One region of the Bacillus sp. BSL6 genome, then DNA from elsewhere that is predicted to be linked to it. Evidence: riboswitches for the same ligand, from Rfam matches in the RefSeq annotation. Region 1 holds a riboswitch; the other holds the start of a gene.
What was found. Region 1 has a riboswitch for thiamine pyrophosphate ahead of thiM (hydroxyethylthiazole kinase). Riboswitches for the same ligand answer to the same signal wherever they lie in the genome.
Positions count from the first base shown of each region.

Region 2: linked by a shared signal. The riboswitch ahead of tenA (thiaminase II) and the one ahead of thiM (hydroxyethylthiazole kinase) in region 1 are both predicted to bind thiamine pyrophosphate.

Region 1 covers NZ_JAVGCW010000007.1:100,464-107,964, reverse strand. Annotated here, with positions in the region: gene RCJ96_RS21460 (YhgE/Pip family protein) at 184-3,189, shown strand; gene topB (DNA topoisomerase III) at 3,230-5,419, opposite strand; TPP riboswitch at 5,646-5,755, shown strand; gene thiM (hydroxyethylthiazole kinase) at 5,828-6,634, shown strand; gene thiE (thiamine phosphate synthase) at 6,651-7,310, shown strand; gene RCJ96_RS21440 (anaerobic C4-dicarboxylate transporter family protein) at 7,426-7,501, opposite strand, start outside.
Region 2 covers NZ_JAVGCW010000002.1:919,637-927,137, reverse strand. Annotated here, with positions in the region: tRNA gene RCJ96_RS11035 (tRNA-Thr) at 1-63, shown strand, start outside; tRNA gene RCJ96_RS11030 (tRNA-Trp) at 70-140, shown strand; tRNA gene RCJ96_RS11025 (tRNA-Ile) at 151-227, shown strand; tRNA gene RCJ96_RS11020 (tRNA-Asn) at 236-310, shown strand; tRNA gene RCJ96_RS11015 (tRNA-Glu) at 312-383, shown strand; gene RCJ96_RS11010 (CBS domain-containing protein) at 514-933, shown strand; gene RCJ96_RS11005 (DUF3965 domain-containing protein) at 1,228-2,379, shown strand; gene RCJ96_RS11000 (hypothetical protein) at 2,604-2,942, opposite strand; gene RCJ96_RS10995 (SH3 domain-containing protein) at 2,948-4,108, opposite strand; TPP riboswitch at 4,347-4,459, shown strand; TPP riboswitch at 4,520-4,622, shown strand; gene tenA (thiaminase II) at 4,705-5,400, shown strand; gene RCJ96_RS10985 (ABC transporter ATP-binding protein) at 5,369-6,118, shown strand; gene RCJ96_RS10980 (ABC transporter permease) at 6,118-6,870, shown strand; gene RCJ96_RS10975 (ABC transporter substrate-binding protein) at 6,867-7,501, shown strand, end outside.

The DNA of each region.
Region 1 (7,501 bases):
AAACCGATTTGGTCATTTTGTATTCATACTTTGACTTACTTCGTTATATAATGTAGTAAGTTAAAGTTAATGGTAAAAAATAGTTCGTTTTTGGTTAATCCACGATGTAGAAAGTGATATAATTGCAAAATGTATGTATCATTTTCTAAAGAAGGAAAAATATATAATTAGGTGATAACTTCTATGAAACAAATTTGGCGTATTTATAAGACGGATTTACGGAATGTAGCTAAACATTGGGCTGCAATTGTTATTGTTGTAGGGTTAATGATTTTACCATCGTTATATGCATGGTTTAACATTAAAGCTTCTTGGGATCCATATGGAAATACAAAAGAAGTTCCCATTGCAGTTTCTAACCAAGATGCAGGCTCTAATTTAAGAGGGAAAGATATCAATATCGGGGACGAGATTGTAGATTCTCTTAAGAAAAACAAAAAGCTTGGCTGGAAATTTGTAGATGAAAAACAGGCAATTTACGGAGTGGAACGCGGGGATTACTATGCAAGTATTACGATCCCAAAAGACTTCTCTGAAAAGATTGCAACTGTTCTGGATGAAAATCCACAGAAACCAGAACTTGATTACTATGTAAATGAAAAGGTAAATGCGATTGCACCGAAGATTACAGCAAAAGGTGCATCAGGTATTACAGAAGAAATTAGTAAAAACTTTGTTAAAACAGCGAACGGTGAGATTTTTAAAATCTTCAATGACCTTGGAATCGATTTAGAAACAAACTTACCAAGTATTGAGAAAGTAAAAGATCTTGTATTTAAGTTAGAAGCGCAGTTCCCAGAAATGAATACATTGATGGATAAGGCTTTAGATGATGCGACTCGAGCAGAGGATGTTGTGAAAGTAGCGCAGAAAGAGTTGCCGGTTGTAGAGAGTGTTATTAATGATGGTCAGGATACACTTAAGAGCTTAGATGCATTCTTTGCGAGAAACGATGAAACATTGAATCGTGCTCCAGGAACTATTAAGAATAATTTAATTGTAACGAAGCAGGGATTGGATGCTGCAGCGAAAATTACGGATTACTTAAAAAATCCTTCATTTGATTTTAATCTGACACTTCCAGATCCAGCTAAATTACCAGTGTTACCTAATATAACTATTCCGCAAATACCACAAATACCAGAAATACCAGAAATTCCAGCATTACCGCAAGTGAATGGTGAGGGGTATAAAAATATTGCTAAAAATATTAATCAAACTGTAAATAATGTTTTTAGTTCGATACGTGTCGGAACAACTTACGCACAAGGTGTTATAAACGGGTTGCAAAATGGTAATTTTGATCCAGAGAAAGCGAAACAAGATCTTAATAATGTTTCTGAGACGCTACAAGGTAGAGCAGATAGTGTTTCATATGTAATTGATATCTTTACTAAATTTAAAGAGTCGGCATCAACTGATTTTGGAAAAGAATTCTTCCAAAAGAGAATAGAGAAATTAACAAACCTTAAAACAGCAATTGTAAATGCAAATGGTGGCGTTAAAGATATTGCCAATATTATTGGTACAGGGCAAGAAGTGAAACAAGATGTAAGAGATGCTACTAATAAAAAGCTAGATGCAATAAATAACTTGGTAAATCAAGCAGAAGCAGATTATAATGCTACGTTTGTAGCAGATTTCGAAAAAGCAGTAAGCACAGCTGAGCAATTGAAAAACCAAGCTGAGCAATTGAAAGACAAAGCTGAAAATGTAAAAGAAGATGCTCAGCAACTTAGAGGTAATTTAAATCAAGATATAAAAAAAGCGAATGAGTTAGTAAATCAAACCAATGAGGCATTAGACAATGGTAGAGAAAAGTACGATAAGGCTGTAAGTGATTACAGCAGAGTAAAAACAGAACTTGGAAAAGCAAGAGAAGACTTAAGCAACGCAGGTGTTAATGGATTAGACTCTACAAAAGTAGCCTTAAATGATTTAAATGGACAGTTCAAAGCAGCATGGAATTTAGTTAATGATATGATTCCAGTTCTGGAAAATACAAATAAAGTTTTAGCAGATGTAAATAGTGATAAGAACACGAATAACACGATTTCTAAATTGAATAAAGTAAAAGATGGTCTTCAAAAAGGAATCGATTTAACTGATAAAGGAATTGACTCTATTAATAAAGGGCAAAAACCAGCGGTAGATGTTATTGAGAGCATTAATGAAGTATCTAAAAATGTTTCGGGCCAAATTGGTGACATTTTAGCTAAATATGACTCAGAAATCACTCCAAATTTCAATGCAGCTATTGCTCGTACGAAAGAGATGTCTAAAAACACATCTCAAATTTTAAAAGAAGCAGACAAAAAGCTTCCAGATGTTAAAAAATTACTAGAAGATTCATCAAAAGGCTTAGTAGACGGTAGAAAGAAATTAGCAGATATTAAAGCTGAAATGCCAGCTACTGAGAAAAAGATTAAAGAATTAGCAGATAAAATTCGTGATTTTGAATCTGAAGAGGATTTAAAAGACATCATCCGTTTGTTGAAAAACGATGTTGAGAAGCAAAGTGATTACTTTGCAAATCCAGTAAATTTAAAAGAGAATAAATTATTTGCAATGCCGAACTATGGTTCAGCAATGTCACCATTCTATACAGTGCTTGCATTATGGGTAGGCGCATTATTAATGGTTTCGTTATTAACAGTAGAAGTACATGAAGAGGGCGCGAATTATAAGAGCCATGAAATTTACTTCGGACGTTTATTAACATTCTTAACGATAGGTCTTTCACAGGCGTTTATCGTATCGATGGGAGATATATTCTTACTCGGTACGTACGTAGTCGATAAGTTCTGGTTTGTATTATTTAGTTTATTTATAGGTGGAGTATTTGTTTGTATCGTGTACTCACTCGTTTCTATTTTCGGAAACGTAGGGAAATCGATGGCGATCATTTTACTTGTACTGCAAGTAGCAGGATCGGGCGGAACATTCCCAATTCAAATGACACCGGCGTTCTTCCAAGCGATTTATCCGTTCTTACCGTTCACATACGCAATTAGTGCAATTCGTGAAACAGTAGGCGGAATGCTATGGGATATTGTAACGCGAGATTTACTTGTGTTAAGTGCTTTCGTAGTAGTTATGATTGTTGCTGCGTTATTACTGAAAACACCAATTAACAAATCAAGTGAAAAATTCGTTGAGAATGCAAAAGGAAGTAAAATCATTCACTAACATAAAAGGTTCCTACCGCTAGAGGTAGGAACCTTTTTGTTTAATCAAATTTTAATTTCTTTAATGCTTCTGCGAATGGGTTATTTAATGGTTCTTCTTCTTTTTTCTGCTGTTTCATATATTTTTGAACGTCACGCTTATCAGCTTTGTTTCCAGATTCCTTTTTACGTCTTTCTTGGAATGTGGATAATTTCTCGCGATAGCCACATTTACATGCAAAGATTTGTCCTGCACCTTCACCACGTAATTCTAACTTCTTCTTACACTGAGGGCAACGAGCGTTTGTTGTACGAGATACATTTTTACGATGACCACATTCACGGTCTTGGCAAACGAGCATTTTTCCTTTTTTGCCGTTTACCTCTAGCATTGGTTTACCGCAATCTGGACAAGACTTCGTTGAAATGTTGTCATGTTTATATTTTTTATCACTCGATTTAATTTCAGAAACAATTTCTTTCGTATAGTTCTTCATTTCGGAAATGAATACTTCTTTTTTTAGTTTACCCTTTGCAATTGCCTCTAGCTTTTGTTCCCACTCACCAGTTAGTGTAGGTGATTTTAACTCTTCTGGTACTAAATCAAGTAACTGACGGCCTTTTGAAGTAATGTGAATATCTTTACCGCGTTTTTCAATTAAGAATGAATTGAATAGCTTGTCGATAATATCAGCACGCGTTGCTACAGTACCTAATCCACCAGTTGATTTTAATGTATCAGCAAGTTGCTTATTTTGCGTATCCATATATTTTGTAGGATTTTCCATTGCTGAAAGTAAAGTTGCTTCGTTAAAACGTGCAGGTGCTTTCGTTTGACCTGATGTTTGCATAATTAACTTTACAGTTAATGTATCGCCTTTTTCGATGCGAGGTAAAAGCTGCTCTTTTACGTCATCAGTTACATCATCATCTTCAAAGCGATTTTCATATACTTCCTTCCAACCGGCATGTAAAATTGTTTTTCCGCGTGCAATGAACGTTTCATTGCCGACTTTTGTGCGTAACGTTAGTTGTTCGTATTCGAATGCCGGGAATAAAACAGCTAAGAAACGTTTGACAACTAAATCATAAATTTTACGTTCTTTATCTGTGAAGGCTGAGAAGTTAACGTATCCTTCTGTCGGAATAATTGCGTGGTGATCGCTTACTTTACTATCATCAACAAATGATTTATTAGCCTTGATAGGCTTTTGTAATACTTTATGTGCTAAAGGACGATATTCCCCAACGCCGCACGCCTTTAGACGTTCTGGAAGTGTTCCAACGATATCAGATGAAATGTAACGCGAATCTGTACGAGGGTATGTTAGCACTTTATGTTGCTCATACAATTTCTGCATAATATTCAATGTTTCTTTCGCAGAGTAACCGAACTTTTTATTGGCATCACGTTGCAATTCAGTTAAATCGTAAAGACCAGGAGAGAATGACTTCTTCTGTTTTTTATCAATTTCTAAAACAGTAGCATTATGTTTATCTAAACCTTTTACAATACCATCAATTTTTTCTTTATTAAAACTGCGGCTATTGCCATTTGCATCTTGCCACGTTAGTTTTAATTGATTTGTTGTTTGAGCTTCAATGCCGTAGTAAGTTTGAGCTTTGAAGTTCTTTATTTCATCTTCACGATTAGCGATCATAGCAACAGTAGGTGTTTGCACACGGCCACAGTTAAGCTGGGCATTAAAGCGAGTCGTTAAAGCGCGAGTCGCGTTAAGACCGATATACCAGTCAGCTTCTGAACGTGCGACAGCTGAAGCGTATAAATTGTCATATGCTTTACCTGGTTTTAAATTTGCGAAACCATCTTTAATTGCTTTATCAGTAACAGATGAAATCCATAGACGTTTAATTGGTTTGTTAATTCGAACCTTATCAATAATCCAACGAGCAACTAATTCCCCTTCACGTCCAGCGTCTGTCGCTACAATAATTTCATTTACATCTTTTCTAAGAAGCTGACTTTTTACAGCGTTAAATTGTTTCCCTGTTTGTTTAATAACAGTTAATTTCAAACGCTCAGGTAGCATCGGTAAATCTTCTAAATTCCACTTTTTATATTTCACATCATAGCTTTCTGGATCAGCTAATGTAACAAGATGACCTAAAGCCCAAGTTACAATATATTTACTACCTTCAAGGTAGCCATTTCCTTTTTTATCACACTTCAGTACACGCGCAATATCTCGTGCAACGGAAGGTTTTTCAGCGATTACAACGCTTTTTGCCATATTAAAAACATCCTTTCAAATTTCCATACGTTAACTATAGCATACATCTTCTTGAGATTCAGTTTCGCTCCATATTTGAACGGTTTTTAGTGGAATGAACAAAGTCTCTACTGATTAAAGTTTCATTTTATTATGCTTATTGTTATATAGGTTGCTTCCATATTAAATAGAAAAGTAAAGAACTTGTTATTTTAGTAGAATAAGAGTAGACTTTGAAGTAGATGAATAATAAGCACATGGGAGTTTGTGGATGCAAACTGAGAGTATGACTATTCCGTCATTGACCATTTGAACCTGTTGGATAATGCCAGCGTAGGGAGAGTGTAAAAGCACATGTTCAGGCACTTTGCGTACGCGCAAAGTGCCTTTTTGTGTATCTCCCATCACTATAGTTAGGAGATGAGAAGGATGAATACGAAAGAAATTAGCAAAGTAGTGGATTTGGTGAGAGAATCTAATCCGCTCGTTCATAATATTACAAATGTTGTTGTAACAAATTTTACAGCTAACGGTTTATTAGCATTAGGGGCATCCCCTGTAATGGCGTATGCAAAAGAAGAAGTAGCAGAAATGGCTAGCATTGCTGGGGCGTTAGTATTAAATATGGGGACACTTCGTCCTGACGAGGTAGAAGCGATGTTACTTGCTGGTAAGTCGGCTAATAGGAATGATGTACCGGTACTGTTTGATCCGGTTGGCGCAGGGGCAACTTCGTATCGAACAGAAGTTGCGAGACATATTCCGGCTGAAATCGAATTAGCAATTATTCGCGGAAATGCAGCTGAAATAGCGAACGTTATTAATGAAAAATGGGAAATTAAAGGGGTAGACGCTGGTGCTGGAAATGGTAATGTCGTAAGTATTGCAAAGCAGGCAGCAGATGAACTAAATACAGTTGCGGTGATTACTGGAAAAGAAGATGTTGTTACAGATGGAGAGCGAACTATTGTTATTCGAAATGGTCACTCTATTTTAACGAAAATTACGGGAACTGGTTGTTTACTAACTTCTGTAATAGGAGCATTTGTAGCGGTAGAAAAGGATTATGTAAAGGCTGCATTAGCGGCATTAACGTTTTATGGTGTAGCCGCGGAACTAGCAGCTGCTAAGACAGTAGAAAAAGGACCTGGTAGTTTCCAAATTGAATTTTTAAATCAGTTAGCCAATACGACTTCGGGTGATATAGAAAAGTATGGGAAGATTGAGGTTATATAGTAAGGAGGGAAAATAAATGTCACGTATTTCAAAGGCAGAAATGTCTAAGTTATTATCAGTATATTTTATTATGGGAAGTAACAATTGTACGAAGGATCCACTGCAAGTATTGAGAGAGGCACTTGAAGGTGGTATAACAATTTTTCAATTTCGTGAAAAGGGAGAAGGGGCTTTAACGGGAGAAGAACGTATTTGTTTCGCAAAAGAATTACAAGCAATTTGTAAGGAATACGGTGTACCATTCATCGTAAATGATGATGTGGAACTAGCTCTCGAGTTAGATGCAGATGGCGTGCATGTTGGACAAGATGATGAAGGAATTACTTCTGTTCGTGAAAAAATGGGGGATAAAATTGTTGGTGTATCTACCCATACAATTGAAGAAGCACGCTGGGCAATTAAAAACGGAGCTGATTATTTAGGAGTTGGCCCAATTTTTCCGACGAGTACGAAAAAGGATACGAAAGCGGTGCAAGGAACGAAAGGTTTAGCTCATTTTAGAGAACAAGGAATTACAATACCGATTGTTGGGATTGGTGGCATTTCAATTGAAAATACAGCTTCGGTTATAGAAGCAGGTGCGGATGGTGTTTCCGTTATCTCTGCGATTAGTTTAGCGGAATCTGCCTATGAAAGTACGAAGAAATTAGTAGAGGAAGTAAGTAGGAGTTTGTAGGAAAAGGGAACTTCACAAAAATAGTAAAGAACAGAATGGACAGATAAAAATATTTAAACAAACGTTTGATTAAAAAAGCACAAACCCTTTAAATTTGTAGGTTTGTGCTTTTTCTTTAAAACATAATTGAAATTAAGAGCATTCCAATTCCGATAGAAGTGAATGTTGCGATTAGGCCTGGAATCATAAAG
Region 2 (7,501 bases), on a different contig from region 1:
CTCAATTGGTAGAGCAACTGACTTGTAATCAGTAGGTTGGGGGTTCAAGTCCTCTAGTCGGCATCCTTTAGGGGCATAGTTTAAAGGTAGAACTGAGGTCTCCAAAACCTCCAGTGTGGGTTCGATTCCTACTGCCCCTGTAAAGTATATGGGCCTATAGCTCAGCTGGTTAGAGCGCACGCCTGATAAGCGTGAGGTCGATGGTTCGAGTCCATTTAGGCCCACCATATATTATTCCGCAGTAGCTCAGTGGTAGAGCTATCGGCTGTTAACCGATCGGTCGTAGGTTCGAGTCCTACCTGCGGAGCCATGGCCCGTTGGTCAAGTGGTTAAGACACCGCCCTTTCACGGCGGTAACACGGGTTCGAATCCCGTACGGGTCATAAAAAAAGAGTCAGCAATATGCTGACTCTTTTTTATTGTGCGTTCATTCTCCTTTATCAACTGATTTTCCTGAAATAAATAAAGGGATTTAGGAAAAGCTATGGTATGTATAAAAAGGAGGAGATACAAATGACACGAGTGAGAGACTTGATGAGCACTCATATTGTACAGTGTACACCGTTAGACAATGTATATGAAGCTGCTGTAAAGATGAAAGAAGAATCGATTGGATTGATCCCGGTCGTTGAAAATGAACAAGTTGTTGGTCTTGTTACGGACCGAGATTTAGTTGTTCGAGGGATTGCTGAAAAACATCCTGGATCTAATAAAATTACAAATGTAATGACAAAAAACATTGTTTCAGTTTCTCCAGATGATCCTATTGAAAAGGCTACAGAGTTAATGGCACAGTATCAAATTAGACGATTGCCAGTAGTTGAGAGTGGTCAACTCGTTGGGATGTTAGCACTAGGAGATTTAGCTATAAAAGAATCGGCAGATGATCAAGCGGGATTTGCTTTAAGTGAAATATCAGAGCATACGGAATGAAGTGAGACTTTAATTAGTGTAATACGTTACGTATAAAAATCAGATACATTATTCTAGTATATAGGGTTAAGCTAATATGTTAGCATGATGTATCTGAGCCATTATATAATAAGTATACAGTTAGTAATTTCGACAGTTTATTTAAATTTGTCATTCCTAATTATAAATAAGAGAAAAAATGATATACTGATAGATATAAGTATTATGATTGATTTCGAATATAACAATATTTATTGTTAATGATGTGATAATGGATTAATATTTCCTATGTAGATAAAAGGGAAGGGGAATTATATGAAGGCTGTACAGCGCGATCCAAATTGGAATTTGGTTACAGATACATATATAGAACCAAATAATTTCGCTGAATTATTTTCTTTGCTTGTACCTTGTCATCCAAAAGGTGAAGGGAAAGAACGAACTATATTAGTGTGGAAAGAAAAAGAATTTTATAAAGAAGAAAATTTAGCGGCATTTATCGTATATGGAATGAATAAAGCAAAGAATTTACCGCAATTTCATAAAGACGAAATTCCAACTTTAGTACGTATTCTTCGCTTATGCCAAGAAATTGGTTGGTATGAAGAAGCGAATACTTTTATGGTAACTCAAGGGCTAGCTGAGTTTGTTCATACTTCATTGGAATATGAAACGTGGGACCTTTTGACGCAGGCGGTTGCTTTAAACTATTTAATAATTAAATATCGTATTGGTGAATTAACTGATGGAGATGTAGAAATTTGGGATAGAGTGAAATTTAATGAGAAATGTATAACAGACTGTAAACATTTATTATCCCATAAAGAAGTATTAGAATTTACATTTTTTTATATGTGTAAGAGAGCTAAGTCACTATCAAAAGAGCAATTAAATAGTGATATGATGAGTTTAGCGATGTATTGTAATACTTTTGTTTATGACTTATATACATATGATTTATTACGAAAGTATCGTAAGTGTACAGACTTTCTATCATATTATGGACCTAGTCAAGCGGTGTTAGCTTGCCAAAGGGCTGTACTTTCTCAAATTTCAGATCGATTAGACCCACTCAAGACTACTCATGTAGATGATTATTTATATGTAATGAAAGATATGATGGAGCATATGACGATAGGGATAATGGATCGATATGATCATTTTATTGGAAAGTTATTATCATATGTGCCATTTTTTGAAATGATCCAAGTTCCACAACATGCATATTATTGTGAAGAATTATTGTATATTTGTAAGGGCATTAAATATAAAGAAGAAATATTACGCAATTATATATTTATACAATTACATGACTGTTTACCATCTTTCTTTAAACTGTTTCTTAAAAATAAGCGTTATGCAACGATTCATGATATTCTGTTCTATTGGTGTGATGATGAACAAAGAATGAGCTTAGAGAAAAAATATAATCTTAGCTTTATTTATGAAAAATATGCTTGTGGATAAAGGGCACTTTCTATATAAATTAAAAAGGATCTCAATTGTGAGATCCTTTTTTTATTAGTAAAGCAAGGAGAATGTAATTAAGACGAGAAATAACATTCCATAAAGGAGAAATTGTGCCGTATAGCTTCCTTGTATACCAAAAAAAGTATTTGTTTTTTTGTATAAATTCAATATATATTTTATCGGATTATCTTTGAAAGATTGGTACACAGTGTCTCCTCTTTCTAAGCTTCTTGTTCGTGTTTTTTGTTATTAGGGACATGAATGTATCTAGCTATGAATAATAAAACAGCCATAAAAAATACGGGAAATACGGTAGATAAATAAAAACCATTACTAATAATATTTGTTATTAAAGCACTTAATAGAAAGATGGCATTATAAATATGGGCAATTTTTTGTTTTAGTTGAACTTGAAAAGCTTCCATCATAATTTCTAAAGCAACAAAAGCAATGATAATAGATAAAAATACAGTATTTGTATTATAAATTACTAAGCAACAGATTAAGCCTAAAAAGGCTAAGTATTCAATTAAGAGAGGTATATTGATATTGCGTGGCATACAATTTACCTAACTAAATATGGCAGTGGGTTTACTGCATTTGTTTTTTCAAAATTCCATTCTCCATTGTGTAATTCAAAATGAAGATGTTGCCCGTATGAATGACCTGTGTTTCCCATATGACCTACTAATTGTCCAGCTTGTACTTGATCACCAGCTTGTACAGTGCGATCTTTCATGTGAGCATAGACTGTTGTATATAATTTCCCGTTTATTTGATGGGCGATGAACACAACATTGCCATAGCTAGCTGAATAATATGATTTCACGACTTTACCTGCCGCAGCAGCCTGGATAGAGACATTACCCTGAGCTGCGATATCTATACCATAATGCATTTGTTCCCAGCGCATATCAAATGTTGAGCTAATTTTTCCTTGAGTAGGGAATTTGAAAACGGCTGGAATGGAAGTAGGTTGAGCTGTTTGAGCTTGTGATTGCGTTTGATTTTGCACTACATAATGCTTTGCCACATATCCGTATCCTGTGCCAAAACGAATTTTATACCAAGTTCCTACAGTTTCCACTACTTGTAATTGTGTACCATTTTGTAATGAACCAAGTAGTGTGCTACTTGTACTAGCATTGCTACGCACATTAAGTTTAGGTGTTGCAACTGTGTATTTCGTATTATTTTGAACTGTGATGCCTTTTACTAAAGGCTGTGAACCATTAGATACGAATGCCTTTTGTACGTAACCTGTTTTGCCATTATGTAAAATTTTATACCATTCACCTTGTTCTTCTTGAATAGTAACGAATTTCCCATTTGGTAATACATCTAAAATTGAAGATTCTAAATTAGGTTCAGAACGAACGTTTAATGCATTGGCATTGACGATATATTGATTATTAGATTGAAGTTTGTTTTTTAGTAGAATAGAATCTTTTTGTACGTAACCTACTTTATTATTAACAGATACTTTATACCAGCCATTAGTTGTTTCAAGTATATTCACTTTCGTATTAAAGCGAATTGTATCAATTGATGAGCTATTTGCGTTATCTTTTGTATGTAAGGCTACTTGATCGACTTTGACATATCCAGTTTTCACATTAGATAATTGTTCAGCGTTGGCTGTTTGTACATTTGTTTCTCCCATAGAAGGAAGTAAAGAAGCAATTGCGACAGTAGTTGCTGTTAAAGCAGTAGCTTTCATATTCATATAATAGAGACCTCCTCTAGTTGTATAGTTGTAATTTTATTATAGTATAAAGATATAATATAGTGGGTGTATTCACATAAATGTAATATGAAATCAATATAAAAATAAATTTTTTGAGGATAATAATTTCTAAGATAGAATATAAGTGTTATATGGTTTTGTTATTTTGTTGACAATTGAGAAAATTAAAACAGTTGATGATGTCTTATTACGGTGTTATACTGACAGTGATAATTTTATAGTTTGCTAGGAGAGCTGGTGTTGCCAGCTGAGAGTAAGACCTTAAGTCTTTGATCCTTTTTATTACCTGATCTAGATTATGCTAGCGTAGGGAAGCAATTCGGACACTAATAATGAGTCCCCGTTTCTTTGCGTATAGAAACGGGGCTTTTTTATTTGAAAATTTCATATTGAAACCACTAGGGGTGCTTGTTGTGCTGAGAGAGGAATAATCCTTAACCCTTACAGACCTGATCTAGATAATACTAGCGAAGGGAAGTGGAGCAACGAATAAATTATAATTTTATTTGCTGTAACCACTTCTTATTTAGAAGTGGTTTTTTATTTAGATATATAAATTGAAAGGGGATAGAGAAATGAAATTTTGCGATAGATTATTAGAAACTGTACAACCAGTTTGGGAGATGAGTCATAATCATCCATTTGTTGTAGGTATGGGGGATGGTACGTTAGAAAAAGATAAGTTTCAGTATTATATTATTCAAGATTATTTATACTTGTTAGATTATGCAAAGTTATATGCGATCGGTGTTGTAAAGGCAACAAATCCACAAATTATGGGGAAATTTGCTGAACAAATTGATGGGATATTAAATGGAGAAATGACAATTCATAAACAGTATGCAAAAAGACTTGGAATTTCTATAGAGGAGATAGAGTCTGCAAAGCCATCTGCTAAAAATTTAGCTTATACAAATTACATGATGTCTGTATCTCAAAATGGCACACTTGCGGAATTAATAGCAGCACTTCTTCCGTGTATGTGGAGCTACTGGGAGATTGGAAAGCGTTTAAATGATATTCCTGGAGCAAGAGATCATGAGTTCTTTGGTGAGTGGATTCAAGGCTATAGCTCTGAAGAATATGGCAACCTTTGTGTTTGGTTAATCGATTTATTAAATGAAATGGCAGTTGGAAAGTCTGAAAAAGAGCTAGATCGATTAGAGGAGATTTTCCTATATTCCAGTCGATTTGAATATTTATTCTGGGATATGTCCTACCGTAAGGAGATGTGGGGATTTGAGGAGCAAGAACATACTACAGTTTCATAATGTTTCTTTTCATTATGATGAGAAGCCAATCATTAATGAATTAAATGCTTCTATACAAGATAAAGAGTTTGTAAGCATTATCGGACCGAGTGGATGCGGGAAAAGTACTTTATTTCGCCTTATTACAGGTTTAGAAGAAGCGAGTACGGGACAGATAGAACTAACAGAAACAAAGAGCCATCCTGTAGGGTATATGCCCCAAAAAGATATGCTCCTGCCATGGAGAACGATTATTGAGAATGCGGCCCTGCCGCTAGAGTGCCAAGGTGTACAGAAGAAAGAAGCACAAATAAAGGCAAAGGAACTGTTACACAAATTTGGCTTACAAGGGTATGAGACAAAATATCCGAAAGATTTATCTGGTGGTATGAGGCAACGCGTATCTTTCATTCGAACTTTATTAACAGGCGGAGAGATATTACTTTTAGATGAACCGTTTAGCGCGTTGGATGCTTTAACGAAGGCATCTTTGCAGGAATGGTTGTTTGAACAATGGAAAGAGTGGGAAAAAACAATTTTATTTATCACTCATGATGTGGAAGAAGCATTGTTTCTTTCTAATCGAATTTTAGTTGTAGAAAATCAACCGATAACTACTTTAACCGAGAGGATTGTACCGCTTGATTGTAATCGGACAAGAAAAGATTTATATAAACCAGAAGTATTAGCACTGAAAGATGAGCTTCTTAGTATGTTGCAAAGGCAGGTACTCGCATGATGAACCGGTTGAAGGAGCTATTACCTGCTCTTACACTTTCTAGTATTTTACTTGCTCTTTGGGAAGTAGGCGCAAGAATTGTAGATGAAATGTACATTTTACCGTCACCGTCTGCAATTGTAATGAAGATATGGAAACTAAAAGACATATTATTTACGGTTCATTTGCCAGCAACATTATATGTCGTTTTAATAGGGGTGGCTATTTCTATCGTACTTGGGGTAGGGCTAGCGATGTTAATGAATGCGAGTAATTGGATGGAGAGAGCATTTTATCCATTATTAGTTGCCTCACAAACGATTCCTATTACAGCGCTTGCTCCGCTTTTCGTTTTATGGTTTGGATATACGATTTGGAGTAAGGTCGTTGTTACGGTTTTAATTACGTTTTTCCCAATTACGGTTAATACGTATGATGGACTGCGCAGTACGAAAAAAGAATGGGAAGAGCTTTTAGTTACGTATGGGGCAACGAAAAAAGATGTTTTTCTTAAATTAAAATTGCCGTCTGCTCTTCCTTATTTTTTCTCAGCTTTAAAAATTGCAGTACCGCTTAGTGTAATTGGGGCGGCAATTGGTGAATGGCTCGGTGCACAAGCGGGGCTAGGATATTTCAGTAAGAGAATGATGACGCAATTAGACGGGGCAGGTGTATTTGCACCCATTGTATTGTTATCATTATTAGCTATTTTCTTCGTCGTACTTATTTCGGTATTAGAAAAGAAATTCATTAGTTGGAGGAAGCATTCATGAAATTTTTAAAACGCATCTTTGTGCTTACATTATTAGTTGCAATGATTGCTGGATGTTCGAGTAATTCAGCATCAGATAAGAATAAAAAAGAAAAAGAAATAACGGTCATGCTTGATTGGTACCCAAATGCGGTACATAGCTTTATTTATGCGGCAATTGAAAAAGGTTACTTTAAAGAAGAAGGAGTAAAGGTGAATATTAAATTCCCTTCCAATCCGACTGACCCATTAACGTTAGCAGCTGCAGGAAAAGTAACGGTTGGCTTATATTATCAGCCAGATGTTGTCATGGCAAAAGCAAATGAACAAATTCCAGTGAAATCAATTGGAGCTGTCGTACGTTCACCATTAAATCATGTTGTATCGCTGAAGTCTGCAGGCATTCAATCGCCAAAAGATTTAGAGGGTAAAACAGTTGGATATTCTGGAACACCTTTAAGTGAGATGTATTTAAAAACGATGGTAAAAGAAGCTGGTGGTAATCCAGATACAGTGAAAGTAGTCGATGTTGGTTTTGATTTAGTACCAGCATTAATTACGAAAAAAGTGGATGCGGTAACAGGGGCATACATTAACCATGAAGTACCTGTTATGCGTCATGAAGGTCATGAACCAGCATACTTTAATCCAGC